Regions from separate parts of the Alkalibacterium putridalgicola genome, predicted to be linked through region 2. Evidence: a T-box and tRNA genes for the amino acid it is inferred to sense, from the RefSeq annotation. Region 2 holds a T-box; the other holds one or more tRNA genes.
What was found. The T-box of region 2 lies ahead of thrS (threonine--tRNA ligase). A T-box ahead of a tRNA ligase gene usually reads a tRNA of that ligase, here a tRNA-Thr.
Positions count from the first base shown of each region.

Region 1 (8,761 bases), 900 kb from region 2:
TAACCCGATAAGGGCCCCTAGTCCAAACAGTCGCTCTACCTCCACGATGCATATTATCCGAGGCTAGCCCTAAAGCTATTTCGGAGAGAACCAGCTATCTCCAAGTTCGATTGGAATTTCTCCGCTACCCACACCTCATCCCAGCATTTTTCAACATACTTGGGTTCGGGCCTCCAGTGCATTTCACTGCACCTTCACCCTGGACATGGGTAGGTCACTTGGTTTCGGGTCGACGACGGCATACTCTACGCCCTATTCAGACTCGCTTTCGCTGCGGCTCCACCTCTTCGGTTTAACCTTGCATGACATCGTCACTCGCCGGTCCATTCTACAAAAGGTACGCCATCACCCATTAACGGGCTCTGACTACTTGTAAGCACACGGTTTCAGGTGCTGTTTCACTCCCCTTCCGGGGTTCTTTTCACCTTTCCCTCACGGTACTGGTTCACTATCGGTCACTAGGGAGTATTTAGGCTTGGGAGATGGTCCTCCCGGATTCCGACGGAATTTCTCGTGTTCCGCCGTACTCAGGATCCCGGCTAGGCAAGGTTGAATGTCGCATACGGGGCTTTCACCCTGTCTCGCATAACTTTCCAGTTATTTCTGCTATTCTCGCTTGTCCATGTCGCCAGTCCTACAACCCCAGAAGGCAAGCCTTCTGGTTTGGCCTCTTCCCGTTTCGCTCGCCGCTACTCAGGGAATCGCATTTTGCTTTCTCTTCCTGCAGGTACTGAGATGTTTCAGTTCCCCACGTCTACCTTATCCATAGCTATGTATTCACTATGGATATATCACTTGATGAAAAGTGATGGGTTCCCCCATTCGGAAATCTCCGGATCAAAGCTTACTTACAGCTCCCCGAAGCATATCGGTGTTCGTCCCGTCCTTCATCGGCTCCTAGTGCCAAGGCATCCACCGTGCGCCCTTATTCACTTAACCTGACGGTTAAGGGTAATTATAGCGATGAGAGTTTCGTCTTAAAACAAAACTGTTCTCAATTTCTATTTCTCGGTGTTGTTTCTTAACATTTGTGTTTGTTATAAAATCAACTATCTAGTTTTCAAAGAACAAAGTCTGAAGGAAAAGTATCCCTCAAAACTAAACAAAGTAAAAGCAACCTGTGCAAGGTTCCGTTTGCCCTAATGGCAATATCCTTAGAAAGGAGGTGATCCAGCCGCACCTTCCGATACGGCTACCTTGTTACGACTTCACCCCAATCATCCATCCCACCTTCGGCGGCTGGCTCCCAATAAAGGGTTACCCTACCGACTTCGGGTGTTACAAACTCTCGTGGTGTGACGGGCGGTGTGTACAAGACCCGGGAACGTATTCACCGCGACGTTCTGATTCGCGATTACTAGCGATTCCAGCTTCATGCAGGCGAGTTGCAGCCTGCAATCCGAACTGAGAATGGCTTTAGGAGATTAGCTAAACCTCGCGGTCTCGCAACTCGTTGTACCATCCATTGTAGCACGTGTGTAGCCCAGATCATAAGGGGCATGATGATTTGACGTCATCCCCGCCTTCCTCCGGTTTATCACCGGCAGTCTCGCTAGAGTGCCCAACTGAATGCTGGCAACTAACAATAAGGGTTGCGCTCGTTACGGGACTTAACCCAACATCTCACGACACGAGCTGACGACAACCATGCACCACCTGTCACTCTGTCCCCGAAGGGAAAGCCCAGTTTCCTGGGTGGTCAGAGGATGTCAAGATCTGGTAAGGTTCTTCGCGTTGCTTCGAATTAAACCACATGCTCCACCGCTTGTGCGGGTCCCCGTCAATTCCTTTGAGTTTCAGCCTTGCGGCCGTACTCCCCAGGCGGAGTGCTTAATGCGTTAGCTCCAGCACTGAAGGGCGGAAACCCTCCAACACTTAGCACTCATCGTTTACGGCGTGGACTACCAGGGTATCTAATCCTGTTCGCTCCCCACGCTTTCGAGCCTCAGCGTCAATTACAGACCAGAAAGTCGCCTTCGCCACTGGTGTTCCTCCATATATCTACGCATTTCACCGCTACACATGGAATTCCACTTTCCTCTTCTGCATTCAAGTCTTCCAGTTTCCAATGACCATCCACGGTTGAGCCGTGGGCTTTCACATCAGACTTAAAAGACCGCCTGCGCTCGCTTTACGCCCAATAAATCCGGACAACGCTTGTCACCTACGTATTACCGCGGCTGCTGGCACGTAGTTAGCCGTGACTTTCTGGTTAGATACCGTCAAGGAGGTGCCAGTTACTACACCTCTTGTTCTTCTCTAACAACAGAGCTTTACGATCCGAAGACCTTCTTCACTCACGCGGCATTGCTCCATCAGGCTTTCGCCCATTGTGGAAGATTCCCTACTGCTGCCTCCCGTAGGAGTCTGGGCCGTGTCTCAGTCCCAGTGTGGCCGATCACCCTCTCAGGTCGGCTACGTATCACTGCCTTGGTAAGCCATTACCTTACCAACTAGCTAATACGCCGCGGGGCCATCCATAAGCGATAGCCGAAGCCATCTTTAATGATCTAAGCATGCGCTATGATCACCTATGCGGTATTAGCACCCGTTTCCGGATGTTATCCCCCTCTTATGGGCAGGTTCCCCACGTGTTACTCACCCGTTCGCCACTCTTCCGCACTCTGCAAGCAGAGTGCTTCATCGTTCGACTTGCATGTATTAGGCATGCCGCCAGCGTTCGTCCTGAGCCAGGATCAAACTCTCATTTTGGTAGTTTGAAATAGCTCAATTTAAATAGTGTGAGTTAAACATGTTAACTCGTTTGTGTTGTCCTGATCCGATAAATCGGATCGAAGACCCCTGCACATTTGGTTGTTTTACTTTGTTCAGTTTTCAAAGATCTCATTCATTCAGACGTTGACGACGTTTCGTGTCAACTCATATAATATTACAGGCTTTCGCTTGGATTGTCAAGAACTTTTCGAAATTCTTTTTCACTCATTTGACTGAGTGATCTGACGATCTAAAAAGCACTGCGTCGCTTTAAATCAGCAACACAAATAACTATACCAGTATTTGCTTTACACGTCAATGCTTTTATTCTATTTTATTGATTTTTTATTCTGATGTATTCCTTGTACAGGCTAAAACACCCACTTGTCAACGATTCTCCATTAAAATTCTTCCATATATCATGATCACGAGATATAACGATACACTCTTTCATGTTCCTGCCTAGTTACTATAGAAGGTTCTTCACCTTATTTAAACCATCTAATAACAGTACTTAGGTCTCTTTGTACAGATACGTTCATCAAGCCTTCCTCGTTATGTGCCGGAATGTAGCAGCAGATTTTCCCTTTACCATAACTTCTTGTCCATCCTGCGTCGGAAACCCCATAGGTTGATAGAGATTCTAAAAAATAAGTATTCTTCTCGACCCTTTCAATAAAATAATGTTCGTCCATTATAGCAAACGACGCTTTTTCATGACTTAATACGTGATCGTTTTTATAGTCATATCTTACCTTTAGATGATCATCAGGGTGATGTGTGAAACATCCACCCAGCATACTGACATAACCCTTATTTTCTTCATACCCTGCCAGACCTGAATGCCAGGCGAACCAGTTTCCGCCTTGTTTTACATAGTCGATGATTTGACGCTCTACAGATTCAGTTAACCATTTCTTATCTGGATCTCTTTCTGGATCCAGCCTGTTCTCTGAGGCTACTATCACCAAGTCCGGTTTTTCTCTTAACTTATCCACTAGCTCCAGACGACTGGCATACACTAATTCAATACCCTCTATTTCTCTGACAGCATCAGAAAGAGCGTTTTTCAACAGAGATTCCTTATGATAAAAATCCCCCAGCACTGCTACAATCTTCATTCCATGATCTCCTTTCAAGTTTTCCGGTACATTTCACTTCTTTTATCCACAGCACTAACTTCTCTTTTACTCCTACTTGGCTTAAGCCACACTTCTTGGTCTATACATATTTACAGACTTTTTTTACTCATCTAATGGATGTTCCAGTATGATCTGACATCATTCGCATGTCACAGTACAGTTCCTCTATTACAATAAAAGGCTATTTGCATATAAGGATCTTGCTTTAACGCACCAGCTAGAGGCGCCCATCATAACTCGTTTATCCACTTTTCAATATCAAAATACAGTTACGGAACGCTGCGCTTATCCCGGGGAACATCCTGGTCTCCCATCGCCTTTCATTTACTAACCATGATCTTATTGATTTAGTCACCTGTTAGCTTACCGATCACTAAACAGAAGAACATTACCACCCCGCAGAGGAACAACTTTTCCTGTTTTCGTGATAAAGGTACTATCCAGTCTTCAATACTATCCTGTTGTCGTCTGCTCCTCACATAACGATTTTACCATAATCAAATATGACTCTTTTAGTCATAGGCATCATACCCTCATCCAACTGACACTTCCAGGAACAACAAAAAGCTGATACATCTCTATAAAGAGACATATCAGCTTTTTCGTGATTTATACCGGCGGCCGGAGTCGAACCGGCACGCCCTAATGGGCACTGGATTTTGAGTCCAGCGCGTCTACCAATTCCGCCACGCCGGCATTATTTCAAATGAAGATAAGGCGGTAACCGGATTTGAACCGGTGATGAAGGTTTTGCAGACCTCTGCCTTACCACTTGGCTATACCGCCATTATTAAATTTAACTGGGCTACTAGGATTCGAACCTAGGAATGACAGGATCAAAACCTGCTGCCTTACCGCTTGGCTATAGCCCAATAAAAGGGCGACTGATGGGGTTCGAACCCACGCATGCCGAGACCACAACCCGGTGCGTTAACCACTTCGCCACAGTCGCCATATTACCATTTCCAATAAATAGTATAGCACAAATAACTAAAGTATTCATTATTCAATTTATTGAAACAGGGGTAGTAGGAATCGAACCCACATCGATGGTTTTGGAGACCATAGTTTTACCATTAAACTATACCCCTAACTAATGGAGGGAGTAGGATTTGAACCTACGAACCCGAAGGAACGGATTTACAGTCCGCTGCGTTTGGCCACTTCGCTATCCCTCCAGAATATTAAGTTGAATGGCGCAGGACAGAGTCGAACTGCCGACACACGGAGCTTCAATCCGTTGCTCTACCAACTGAGCTACTGCGCCAAAGAGTAATCATAAAGCGACGGTCCCGACGGGAATCGAACCCGCGATCTCCTGCGTGACAGGCAGGCGTGATAACCGCTACACTACGGGACCAGTTGAAATGATTTGATTCAGACACACTGCAGTCTTACGACTGAGTGTACCATGCTTGTAAGCTTCTAAAGAAGCAACAATCTCATTAATGAGATACGGCAAGCTGAAGCTTGCGTATACCATGTCTGTACGCAGCTAAAGCAACTACAGCCATGGCAATTGCGGAGGCAGGACTCGAACCTGCGACCTCCGGGTTATGAGCCCGACGAGCTGCCAACTGCTCTACCCCGCGATAATAAAAGAGGAGGATGTGGGATTCGAACCCACGCGCGCTTTGACACGCCTGACGGTTTTCAAGACCGTTCCCTTAAGCCGGACTTGGGTAATCCTCCGTTATACTATTAAACAACACATTTTGTGCTGCATCATGACCCCTACGGGATTCGAACCCGTGTTACCGCCGTGAAAGGGCGGTGTCTTAACCGCTTGACCAAGGGGCCTTTTATTTGTTTCTATGGGCCTAAGTGGACTCGAACCACCGACCTCACGCTTATCAGGCGTGCGCTCTAACCGGACTGAGCTATAGGCCCTAAAAATTCTTATACATTTTGTATAAAGCGGGTGAGGAGAATCGAACTCCCGACATCAGCTTGGAAGGCTGGGGTTTTACCACTAAACTACACCCGCATAACTTTTTAAACGGTCCCGACGGGAATCGAACCCGCGATCTCCTGCGTGACAGGCAGGCGTGATAACCGCTACACTACGGGACCAGTTGAAATGATTTGATTCAGACACACTGCAGTCTTACGCTCGAGTGTACCATGCTTGTAAGCTTCTAAAGAAGCAACAAACTCATTAATGAGATACGACAAGCTGAAGCTTGCCGTATACCATGTCTGTACGTAGCTAAAGCAACTACAGCCATGGCAATTGCGGAGGCAGGACTCGAACCTGCGACCTCCGGGTTATGAGCCCGACGAGCTGCCAACTGCTCTACCCCGCGATAATAGTAAATGATTAATATGGACCTTGCAGGACTCGAACCTGCGACCGAACGGTTATGAGCCGTTTGCTCTAACCAACTGAGCTAAAGGTCCGTTAATCAGCATTATTTATAGCGGCGGAGGGAATCGAACCCACGACCTCACGGGTATGAACCGTACGCTCTAGCCAGCTGAGCTACACCGCCATTTTAATACATCGGGAAGACAGGATTCGAACCTGCGACCCCCTGGTCCCAAACCAGGTGCTCTACCAAGCTGAGCTACTTCCCGCGCTTTTTTGTTACATGCACCCTAGAGGACTTGAACCTCTAACCGCCTGATTCGTAGTCAGGTACTCTATCCAATTGAGCTAAGGGTGCGTTATCTATTGATCATAGATGATGCCGAGGGCCGGAGTCGAACCGGCACGGAGAAAACTCTCCGCAGGATTTTAAGTCCTGTGCGTCTACCAATTCCGCCACCCCGGCCTGGAGCTGTATTGAGACCAATATGAAATTGGAAAGCGGAAGACGGGATTCGAACCCGCGACCCCCACCTTGGCAAGGTGATGTTCTACCACTGAACTACTTCCGCAAAACAAGTGCCGGCTAAAGGAGTTGAACCCTCGACCCACTGATTACAAATCAGTTGCTCTACCAACTGAGCTAAGCCGGCTTGATAAATTAATATGAAGCAATGCGGATGGAGGGACTTGAACCCCCACGCCGTGAAGCGCTAGATCCTAAATCTAGTGCGTCTGCCAATTCCGCCACATCCGCATATATAAAGGTTTAACTTTATATATATGAGCCGTGCTGGGCTCGAACCAGCGACCCTCTGATTAAAAGTCAGATGCTCTACCAACTGAGCTAACGGCTCTAAAGGCAATGGAGGTTAACGGGCTCGAACCGCTGACCCTCTGCTTGTAAGGCAGATGCTCTCCCAACTGAGCTAAACCTCCGAATATACTGCATAGCAATGTCCTGCTTTCACAAAGGGAAACCCTTCACTATCCTCGGCGCTGAGAAGCTTAACTACTGTGTTCGAAATGGAAACAGGTGGGTCCTTCTCGCCATTATCACTATACATTATATTTTTTGAATTGCTGAAACAATTACTTCAGCAACTCTTATATCATACAAAGATATTCCTTCTTTGTCAACTATATTTTTAATATTTTTAAAAATAATCGACAAAGAAGGTGTTATCTTATGGTTTTCTTATTTAATTTCCCCAGTGTCTACTTATAAACCCGGCTCTCCCGGAACCTACACTATACCTTTTGTAATGAGCTGATTCTTTCTTGTAATAATCCTGATGATAATCTTCAGCCGGATAGAACGGTTCGGCTTCTTCTATCTGAGTGAGGATCGGATCATCAAATTTTCCGCTTTGTTCTAATTCTCTTTTTGATTCTTCAGCCACTTCTTTTTGATGCGTATTCAAATAGAAAATAACCGGTCTATAGGAGTCGCCTCTGTCCGCAAACTGCCCGCCCGCATCGGTTGGGTCTGTTTGTCGCCAGTAAATTTCTACCAGTTCCCTGTAAGAGATCTTGTCCGGATCATAAACGATTTCCACCGCTTCCGTATGACCTGTCCGCCCGCTGGTCACTTGCCGGTAGGTAGGTTTTTCAACATGTCCGCCTGTGTAGCCTGAAGTGATCGAAATGATACCTGGTAATGAATCAAAAGGCTGGACCATACACCAGAAACAACCACCCGCGAATATTGCTCTTTGTTCATTAACCATTTACATTCTCCTTTACTGCTGTTCCTTGGGTTGACTTAACGGATTTCGGTAACGCCACCCATATACGGTACGAGAGCTTCCGGTATTTTGATGCTGCCGTCAGCCTGCTGATAGTTTTCCATGATGGCTGCAACTGTTCGACCTACAGCCAATCCCGAGCCGTTCAAGGTGTGTACATATTCTATTTTACCATCTGATTCTTTTCTGTATCTAATCATAGCTCTTCGCGCCTGGAAATCTTCTGTGTTTGAACATGAGCTGATTTCTCTATAGGTGTCCTGAGCCGGGATCCAAACTTCCAGATCATAGGTTTTCGCTGCTGCAAAGCCGGTATCACCTGTTGAAAGCAGCACGACGCGGTAAGGAAGACCTAGCCTCTTGAGGATCGCTTCAGCGTTATTGGTCATTTTCTCAAGTTCATCATAGGACTCTTCCGGCTTGGCAAACTTGACCATTTCTACTTTATTGAACTGATGCAGTCGGATCAGTCCGCGCGTATCTCTGCCGGCACTTCCGGCTTCTGAACGGAATGACGGAGACAGAGCCGTAAAGTATTTGGGCAGGTCTTTCTCTTCAAGGATCTCATTCTGATAGTAGTTCGTCAAAGGCACTTCTGCTGTCGGGATCAGTGTCAGCGGGTGATTTTTGATTTGGAATACATCTTCCTTGAATTTAGGGAACTGACCTGTTCCGTATAAGGCATTATCATTTGCCAGATAAGGCGGGATGATTTCTTCATAGCCGTGTTCCGTCGTATGCATATCCAGCATGAAGTTATACAGCGCTCTCTCTAAGCGAGCACCTAATCCTTTATAGTAAAGGAAGCGGCTGCGGGCTACTTTCGCACCGCGTTCAAAGTCCAGGAT
Region 1 covers NZ_CP162615.1:140,573-149,333, reverse strand. Annotated here, with positions in the region: rRNA gene AB4027_RS00805 (23S ribosomal RNA) at 1-939, opposite strand, end outside; rRNA gene AB4027_RS00800 (16S ribosomal RNA) at 1,159-2,712, opposite strand; gene AB4027_RS00795 (ThuA domain-containing protein) at 3,204-3,836, opposite strand; tRNA gene AB4027_RS00790 (tRNA-Leu) at 4,470-4,553, opposite strand; tRNA gene AB4027_RS00785 (tRNA-Cys) at 4,573-4,643, opposite strand; tRNA gene AB4027_RS00780 (tRNA-Gln) at 4,658-4,729, opposite strand; tRNA gene AB4027_RS00775 (tRNA-His) at 4,737-4,809, opposite strand; tRNA gene AB4027_RS00770 (tRNA-Trp) at 4,878-4,948, opposite strand; tRNA gene AB4027_RS00765 (tRNA-Tyr) at 4,955-5,035, opposite strand; tRNA gene AB4027_RS00760 (tRNA-Phe) at 5,052-5,124, opposite strand; tRNA gene AB4027_RS00755 (tRNA-Asp) at 5,145-5,217, opposite strand; tRNA gene AB4027_RS00750 (tRNA-Met) at 5,377-5,449, opposite strand; tRNA gene AB4027_RS00745 (tRNA-Ser) at 5,460-5,549, opposite strand; tRNA gene AB4027_RS00740 (tRNA-Glu) at 5,586-5,657, opposite strand; tRNA gene AB4027_RS00735 (tRNA-Ile) at 5,673-5,747, opposite strand; tRNA gene AB4027_RS00730 (tRNA-Gly) at 5,774-5,844, opposite strand; tRNA gene AB4027_RS00725 (tRNA-Asp) at 5,858-5,930, opposite strand; tRNA gene AB4027_RS00720 (tRNA-Met) at 6,091-6,163, opposite strand; tRNA gene AB4027_RS00715 (tRNA-Ile) at 6,184-6,257, opposite strand; tRNA gene AB4027_RS00710 (tRNA-Met) at 6,276-6,349, opposite strand; tRNA gene AB4027_RS00705 (tRNA-Pro) at 6,361-6,434, opposite strand; tRNA gene AB4027_RS00700 (tRNA-Arg) at 6,450-6,523, opposite strand; tRNA gene AB4027_RS00695 (tRNA-Leu) at 6,546-6,631, opposite strand; tRNA gene AB4027_RS00690 (tRNA-Gly) at 6,666-6,737, opposite strand; tRNA gene AB4027_RS00685 (tRNA-Thr) at 6,746-6,818, opposite strand; tRNA gene AB4027_RS00680 (tRNA-Leu) at 6,841-6,922, opposite strand; tRNA gene AB4027_RS00675 (tRNA-Lys) at 6,950-7,022, opposite strand; tRNA gene AB4027_RS00670 (tRNA-Val) at 7,032-7,104, opposite strand; rRNA gene rrf (5S ribosomal RNA) at 7,114-7,229, opposite strand; gene msrA (peptide-methionine (S)-S-oxide reductase MsrA) at 7,368-7,895, opposite strand; gene serS (serine--tRNA ligase) at 7,931-8,761, opposite strand, start outside.
Region 1: it has a tRNA-Thr gene. The T-box ahead of thrS (threonine--tRNA ligase) is inferred to sense a tRNA for this amino acid. The anticodon was not compared.

Region 2 (8,761 bases):
AGGAACAAGGCTATGTCGAGACGCTGTTCCATCGCCGACGCTATCTGCCGGATATCAATTCAAGGAATTTCAATTTACGTTCCTTTGCTGAGCGTACCGCTATGAACACACCTATACAGGGAAGCGCTGCGGATATACTGAAAATGGCAATGATCGAAATGAATAAACGGATCAAAGAAGAAAAGATGCAGGCGACGATGCTTCTGCAGGTCCACGATGAACTGATATTTGAAGTGCCTGAAGCCGAGATCGAAAAACTGGAAAAACTTGTAGAAGAAGTTATGGAAAATACAGTACAGCTCTCTGTGCCTTTGAAGGTCGATAGCAGTTATGGAGACAGCTGGTACGACGCAAAATGATAAAGATAAGAAGCGGGATCGATTCCCGCTTCTTTTATTGAATTTAACACTAGAGAAAGAGTTGAAAATATGCCTGAATTACCCGAAGTGGAAAATGTTCGAAACGGATTAAAAAAGCTGATCATCGGCAAAAGGATCGTCAATACCCGAGTACTGTGGGATAATATAATTAAAGATCCTCAGGTTTCTGAATTTCAGCAGAGGATACAGGGACAGAAAATCGAGGACATCCGCCGTCGAGGCAAGTTTTTATTGTTTGTCTTGAGTCGTGACGTTCTGATCAGTCATTTGAGGATGGAAGGGAAGTACCGTCTGGAAAGACCTGAAGTCCCCTTGACTAAGCATACACACGTCGTCTTTGAACTTGACAGCGGGGAAGAATTGAGATATCTGGATGTAAGGAAATTCGGTAAGATGAGTCTAGTTGAAAAAGCTGACTTGGAGTTGCATCCATCGATGAAAGATCTGGGCCCTGAACCCACAGATGATACTTTGGAAACAGCCTATTTAATAAACGCTTTGAAAAAAACGGAGCGTCCCATAAAAGCCTGTCTGCTTGATCAGAAGATCGTAGTGGGAATAGGTAATATATACGCTGATGAAATCCTTTATGATGCTTATATCCATCCAGAAAGAAAAGGAAATGAACTGAATGAAAGTGAAATCAAGCGACTGAGAGCTTCGATCATCAGTATCATGAACAAAGCCGTCGAAAAAGGTGGAACGACCATCCGTACGTATTCAAATGCTTATGGAGATGAGGGCAGTTACCAGAATTATCTTTCGGTTTATGGAAAAACCGAAGAAGTGTGTCCGCGATGTCAGCATACGATTAGAAAAATCAAAGTTGGCCAGCGGGGGACTCATTATTGTCCGCAGTGCCAAAAAGCAGGGAGTGACAAGCCATAGCACACGTATTAGGATTGACGGGAGGCATTGCCAGCGGGAAATCCACAGTCAGTCGTTATTTGAAAGAATCAGGTTTTCCTGTCATTGATGCGGATGTGATCGCCCGAGAAGTCATGGAACCGGGAGAACCTGCCTATTTAAAAGTCATTGAATGCTTTGGCCGGGAGATCCTGAACAAGGACCGGTCCATAGATAGAAAGACATTAGGGGATATCGTTTTTAATGACAGCAAGAAGCTGCAGCAGCTCAATACGCTTGTTCAAAAAGAGATCTTCACTGAAATAATGAAGAAGAAGAGTGAATTGAGTGCAGATGAACATAAACTGATCGTTCTTGACATCCCCCTTTTGTATGAGGCCGGTTATGATAAGGCAGTGGATGAAGTCATGGTGGTGTATGTGGATTATTCAACCCAATTAAGTCGATTGAAGAAACGAGATCAGCTGACAGAATCAGCCGCTGTTAGACGCATAGAAGCGCAGGAACCATTAAAATCAAAAAAAGACAAAGCGGATGTCGTCATCGACAACAGTGGAACACGCGAGCAGACCAAGCGGCAGATCGATGACTGGTTGACAAAAAATGACTATTCGTCACCACTTTAGTCATATGGTATAATAAGCATAAGAAATCCAAAGTAAAGGGCTGAAATATATGCATTGTCCAAGATGTCAGCACAATGGAAGCAGAGTGATAGACAGTCGACCGGCTGACGACGGCCGGGCTATCAGAAGACGACGTGAATGTGAGAACTGCTCGTTTAGATTTACTACATTTGAGAGAATCGAACAAAGTGCTATTCTAGTTGTCAAAAAGAATGGCAACCGTGAAGAATTCAGCAGAGAAAAATTGCTCAGAGGTATTAGACGAGCATGTGAAAAACGACCAGTGACAGCAGAAGATCAGGAAAATGTCGTAAACAAAGTAGAGCGGAAGATCCGTGATTTAGGACTTAGTGAGGTTCCATCAACAAAAATCGGAGAATTTGTCATGGAAGAACTTGTCGATTTGGATGATGTCGCCTATATTCGTTTTGCAAGTGTTTACCGTCAGTTCAAAGACATTGAAGTCTTCATGCAGGAGATGAAGGAACTGGAGAAAAAGAGAAAAGATAAAGAGTAAGTGAAAGGATAAACACATAATGAGTTACCCATGGAAAAATCTTCGCCCGAAAGATAGTCTGATACTGACAAAGTCAGACATTTTATCTGATTTAAATGTATCCACTGTTCTTTCTTTGTATCAGCCTTTAATGGGCGTGCAGGCAGCAAGTCTGTATCTGCTGATCAAGGAGTATCTGGATACATCTGAGGTCAGAGAATTGACCCTGTCAGATGTCATCACTCAACTGGATATAGGCCTGCGGGAATATTATGAGTCACGGATCAAACTTGAAGCCTATGGCTTGCTGAAAGTCTACAAGCATAAGGAGAATGAAGAGACTTATTTATTAAATATCGAAGCCCCCCTGCATCCGAAGCAGTTCTTCCAGGACACGATGTTGAGAATGCTGCTTACTGAAAAAGTGGGAGAACGTCTCGTTTCTGAATTAAAGAAAAAATACATTAAAACGGCTCATTCAACAGATCGATACCAGGAAATAACAAAGTCTTTCCATGAAGTGGTCCATTTCAATATGGAAAACTATACTGAAACATTTAATTCTATCGATATACCCAGTCAAACGACTAAACGCTCTCTGGTGGACGATGTATTAAAAGACAGTGATTTTGACTGGGACTTTTTCATGTCGGGATTAAACAAACATTTTATCCGTTCCAGATCACTTACCCCTGATATCAAAAAACTGATCGAGACCTTTCATTCGATCTACGCTATCAATGAACTGGATATGCAGAAATTCGTCATGGAATCGGCAGATATTACTTCTGGAGAAGTCAGTGAAAAAAATCTGACCCGCATTATCCATAATCATTTTTTAGGTAAATCGAAACAACTTAAATCATCTTCTCAAGGAAGCCTGGATGACGGGAGAAGAGCGCAGGAACTGCAAGCGAAAGGATTTAAAAGGGAAGAAATCGAAGTCGTCTTACATGCTGAAAAGACACAGCCCTATGCATACTTGAAATCCATCAAACAGCAAAAAGGCGGTTATGTCACGTCAAATGAAACGTGGCTGTTGAAGGAACTGGTCGAACAGGCCCCGTTATCCACAGCTGTGATCAATATATTGATGAATTATATACTGGTCGTGAAAAACGCTCCGATGCTGGAGAAAAATCTAGCCAGTAAAATTGCCAATGACTGGGCTCAGAATAAAGTGAGTTCGCCCGAAGAGGCTATGCTGAAAGTGAAGGAATTATACGATTCGGTCCGGGATAAAAGCAGTCAGAAACAATCCCGGCCTAAGACCAGCTACAAATCGGGCTATAAATCTTCTGCCAGCAGTAGAAAAGAAACCTTACCCTCATGGGCTAAGGAAGCTCAGCAGACTGATGAAAAACTAAGCACAGAAGAAGAAGAAGCCTTCAGAGAAAAATTGAGAAGAATCCGAAAACAGAAAAGTGGTGACCAATAATGGAAAGTCTCAAAAGTCAACTGGAAAAGATGATGGATGCCAGCAAACTGAATCAGACTTACAGAGATATCATGAAAAATCAGGTATTCACCGATCCTGACGTCCGTGAATTCCTGGCAGCAAATAAAGAGCTTCTGGATAAAACAGCGATCGAAAGAAGTGCCTCCAAACTTTATGAATTCGTTTCTGAAAAGCAGAAAGCAGAAAACATGAGCGGAGGTCTTGCTCCAGGGTATGAGCCAAAGCTTATCCTGAACAATCATCGAATCGATGTAACGTATGAACCGACACCTGAACTGATCAGCAGGCGCTCAAAAGAGAGGATCATGAATCGAATAAACTCTGTATTCATGCCCAAAGACTTAAAAACAGCTTCTTTTGAATCCTTTGAAGTAACGAAAAAAAGACAGGCGGCTGTAGAAAAAGCGATGATGTTTATTTCATCATATATTAATAATCCCAAGGCTTTTCACAAAGGCTTGTATTTACACGGAGCATTCGGTGTAGGGAAAACATACCTGCTGGGAGCCATCGCTCATGAACTATCCGAAGAGGGACACCCATCGACGATCGTACACTTCCCAACGTTCGCTGTGGAAATGAAAAATTCGATAGGAAAAAACACAACGGAAGACAAACTGGACAGTTTCAAGCGAGCAAAGATCCTGATGATCGATGATATTGGAGCAGACTCCATGTCTTCGTGGATCAGAGATGATATCCTTGGTGTCATCCTTCAATACCGTATGCAGCAGGAACTCCCGACTTTCTTCACGTCTAATTTTGATATGGATCAGCTGGAAAACGAACACCTGACTTTTTCACAGCGTGGAGAAAACGAACCGCTGAAGGCGAAGCGTATCATGGAAAGAATCAGATTCCTGGCTGAAGAAGTAGAGATGTCCGGAGAAAACAGAAGACATAAATAGGGTGGGAGTATTGTAAAACGAATGAACTTATGATACGATCATTACAATAAAACGAAGAGAAAGACAGCTGTGACAGCATAGCTTTTCAGAGAGAGAATGACTGCTGGGACATTCTTAAGACTAACTGCCGCAGACCCCTTTCGAGTACTATTTTGAATCCTGAGTAAAAATAGTCGCAGCCTCAGCGTTATCGAGTAATGAAGATAGAAAGTACACGTGTACTTTTCTATAAATTTTGGGTGGAACCGCGTATGATTCTGACGTCCCATTGAATGAGGTAAACTTATTCAATGGGACGTTTTTTATATATAAGGAGGAATAAAAATGGTCGAACAAATCAATGTCACACTGCCTGACGGTACAGTTAAAGAAGTGGAACAGGGCTCAACACCGAAAGATATAGCCGGGAGTATTGCCAAGTCTTTAGAAAAGAAGGGGCTGGCCGCCAAATGGAATGGTGAACTCATAGACTTCAGCCGTTCTTTAGACGAAGACGGGATGCTCGAGATCATCACACAAGATCATGAAGATGCCTTGTCAGTCCTTCGCCATTCAACAGCTCATCTGATGGCCCAGGCCATCAAGCGCCTGTATCCGGATGCGAAATTTGGCGTAGGTCCAGCTATCGAGAATGGTTTTTACTATGATACAGATACGAGCGAACCGATCACAGACGAAGATTTAGGTAAGATCGAAGATGAAATGATGGCAATCGTCAAAGAGAATCTTCCTATCGTAAGAAAAGAAATCAGCAGGGAAGAGGCATTAGAATTTTTTAAAAATGATCCATATAAAACGGAACTGATCAATGACTTGCCGGAAGATGAAGTCATCTCGATTTACGTACAAGGTGAGTTTGCCGATCTCTGCCGTGGGGTGCATGTTCCGTCGACGGGACGGATCCAGGTCTTTAAACTTCTTTCTCTGGCAGGCGCCTACTGGAGAGGTAATTCAGATAATAAAATGATGCAGCGCGTCTACGGTACTGCCTTTTTTGATAAAAAAGCACTGAAAGAATATCTGAAGATGCGTGAAGAAGCGAAGCAGAGAGACCACCGCAAACTGGGTAAAGAGCTGGACCTGTTTATGCTCAATCCGGAAGTCGGTTCTGGTCTGCCTTTCTGGCTGCCTAAAGGGGCAACGATCAGACGTATCATCGAGCGGTACATTACAGATAAAGAAATCAATCTTGGATATGAACATGTCTACACACCGATTATGGCCAACGTGGATTTCTATAAAAAATCAGGTCACTGGGATCACTATCATGAAGACATGTTTCCGCCGATGGACATGGGTGATGGAGAAATGCTTGTCCTGCGTCCAATGAACTGTCCACATCACATGATGGTCTTTAAAAATGATGTTCGCAGTTACCGAGACTTGCCTATCCGAATTGCCGAACTTGGTCAGATGCACCGTTATGAAAAGAGTGGGGCGCTATCCGGTCTGCAGCGAGTACGTGAAATGACCCTGAACGATGCGCATGTCTTTGTCCGTCCAGATCAGATCAAGGAAGAATTCAGACGTGTGGTCAATTTGATGCTGGCTGTATACGAAGATTTCGATATAACGGACTATCGTTTCCGCCTGAGTTATCGTGATCCTGAGAATACTGAAAAGTATTTCGACGACGATGCCATGTGGCTGAAAGCAGAATCCATGCTGAAAGATACTCTGGACGAAATGGGTCTGGAATACTTTGAAGCCATGGGAGAAGCTGCCTTTTACGGTCCTAAACTCGATGTACAGGTGAAAACAGCTTTAGGCACAGAAGAAACATTGTCCACCGTTCAGCTGGACTTCCTGCTCCCTGAACGCTTTGATCTGACATATGTCGGGGAAGATGGCCAGGACAATCACCGTCCAGTCGTTATCCACAGAGGGATCGTTTCGACAATGGAACGTTTTGTGGCTTACCTGATCGAACGTTACAAAGGGGCATTCCCTACTTGGCTGGCACCAGTCCAGGCTAAAATCATTCCTGTTAATCTGGATATCCACGGCGACTATGCCAAAGACCTGCAGGAAAAATTGTCATTACAAGGTCTGCGTGTGGAAGTAGATATGCGTAATGAGAAAATGGGTTATAAAATAAGAGAAGCTCAGACACTCAAGGTCCCTTATCAGCTTGTCATTGGTGACAATGAGATGGAAGAGGGCACGATTGCTGTACGTAGTTATGGTGAGAAGAAAACAGAGACTGTCGCATTGGATGCATTCATTGAGAAACTGAAAACAGAAGGTAAAAAATGAAGAGTTAAATAATGATTTGACAACACAGATCATTGATGGTATTATTAGAAAGTTGAGAAAACAAAGCAGAAGCCCCCGCTTCTCGCCTAAGTGATGCAAATCTCTGGGCAGATATGAACGTATATATAATTAAACGCAATGACTTGTGTTTTTATGCGGAGATAAGGCGGGATTTCTATAGCTAATAGAAATGTCGTCTTTTTCTGTGTTTTTCTCGCAAATACTTTGGAGGTGACCACCATAGCTAAAGACATGATTGTCAACGATCGTATTCGCGCTAATGAGGTACGGTTGATAGGTAAAGACGGTGAACAGATAGGAGTCATTTCACGTAACGAAGCATTGAGATTAGCAGAAGATGCCAGTATGGACCTGGTTCTTGTTTCTCCTAATGCTAAACCCCCAGTGGCTCGTATAATGGATTACGGAAAATATCGCTATGAACAACAGAAAAAAGAACGTGAAGCAAGAAAAAATCAGAAAATCGTCAATGTTAAAGAGATTCGTTTGAGCCCAACCATTGATGACCACGATTTCAACACTAAATTGCGTAACGCTCGTAAATTCTTGGATAAAGGCGATAAAGTAAAAGTTTCTATTCGTTTTAGAGGTCGAGCTATTACTCATAAGGAAATTGGACGTGAAGTATTAGAACGTATGGCGGAAGAAACATCTGATATTTCACAAGTTGAATCTAAAGCTAAAATGGATGGCCGCAGCATGTTCTTGATGCTCGCACCGAAAAGTGAGAAGTAATAAGCAATAGAATCATCACTTTATGATTCTGCTTAAAATTTTAGAGAAGAGTATTGGAGGAAAAGTATAATGCCTAAGCAAAAAACGCATAGAGGATCAGCAAAACGTTTCAAAAGAACAGGTTCTGGAAAACTAAAAAGAAGTCACGCAAAACGTAGCCATATGTTTGCGAACAAAACGCAGAAACAAAAACGTAAATTACGTAAATCTGCTATGGTTTCAGACAGTGATTACAAACGCATCAAACAGCAATTAGCTTACATGAAATAAAAATTTAGATTTCTAGGATTGTATTGAAGGAGGAAAAACAATGGCACGAGTAAAAGGTGGAGTCGTCACTCGCAGACGCCGTAATCGCGTATTAAAATTAGCTAAAGGATATTATGGTGCAAAACATCGCTTGTTCAAAGTTGCAAAACAGCAAGTAATGAAATCATATATGTATTCTTACAGAGACCGTAAGCAAAACAAACGTAATTTCCGTAAATTATGGATTGCACGTATCAATGCAGCGGCACGTATGAATGGTTTGAGCTACTCTAAATTCATGCACGGACTAAAAGTTGCAGGCATCGATATGAACCGTAAAATGCTGGCTGACTTGGCGATCAACGATGCAGCAGCATTCACATCATTGACAGATCAAGCTAAAGACGCATTAAACAAATAATAAAACTGGACCATATGATTTTGAGCATCGAATGCTCAAAGTCATATGGTTTTTTATTAATATAATGTTAACCGTATAGTAAAATAACTTTAATGTATTTTATCTGCTTCATGGTATAATAGAAAAGATTGCTTCAATTATAAGTGCTTTTCAAAATCCTCTTAGAATCAAATGCTCTAAGATAAGATAAAGAAAGCCTGGATTGATTTTAGTAATGAAGTAGAATCGTAAAAATATCATTATAGTATGTGAGGTATGACGAATGGACAAAAACAAAAAACGAATCGCCATTATTGGGAGCGGAGTGACCGGCCTCACTATTGCGTATCGCTTACAGCAGCAG
Region 2 covers NZ_CP162615.1:1,757,407-1,766,167, reverse strand. Annotated here, with positions in the region: gene polA (DNA polymerase I) at 1-359, shown strand, start outside; gene mutM (DNA-formamidopyrimidine glycosylase) at 429-1,268, shown strand; gene coaE (dephospho-CoA kinase) at 1,283-1,873, shown strand; gene nrdR (transcriptional regulator NrdR) at 1,923-2,390, shown strand; gene AB4027_RS08350 (replication initiation and membrane attachment family protein) at 2,410-3,807, shown strand; gene dnaI (primosomal protein DnaI) at 3,807-4,736, shown strand; T-box leader at 4,782-5,007, shown strand; gene thrS (threonine--tRNA ligase) at 5,061-6,992, shown strand; gene infC (translation initiation factor IF-3) at 7,245-7,748, shown strand; gene rpmI (50S ribosomal protein L35) at 7,818-8,018, shown strand; gene rplT (50S ribosomal protein L20) at 8,059-8,418, shown strand; gene hemG (protoporphyrinogen oxidase) at 8,681-8,761, shown strand, end outside.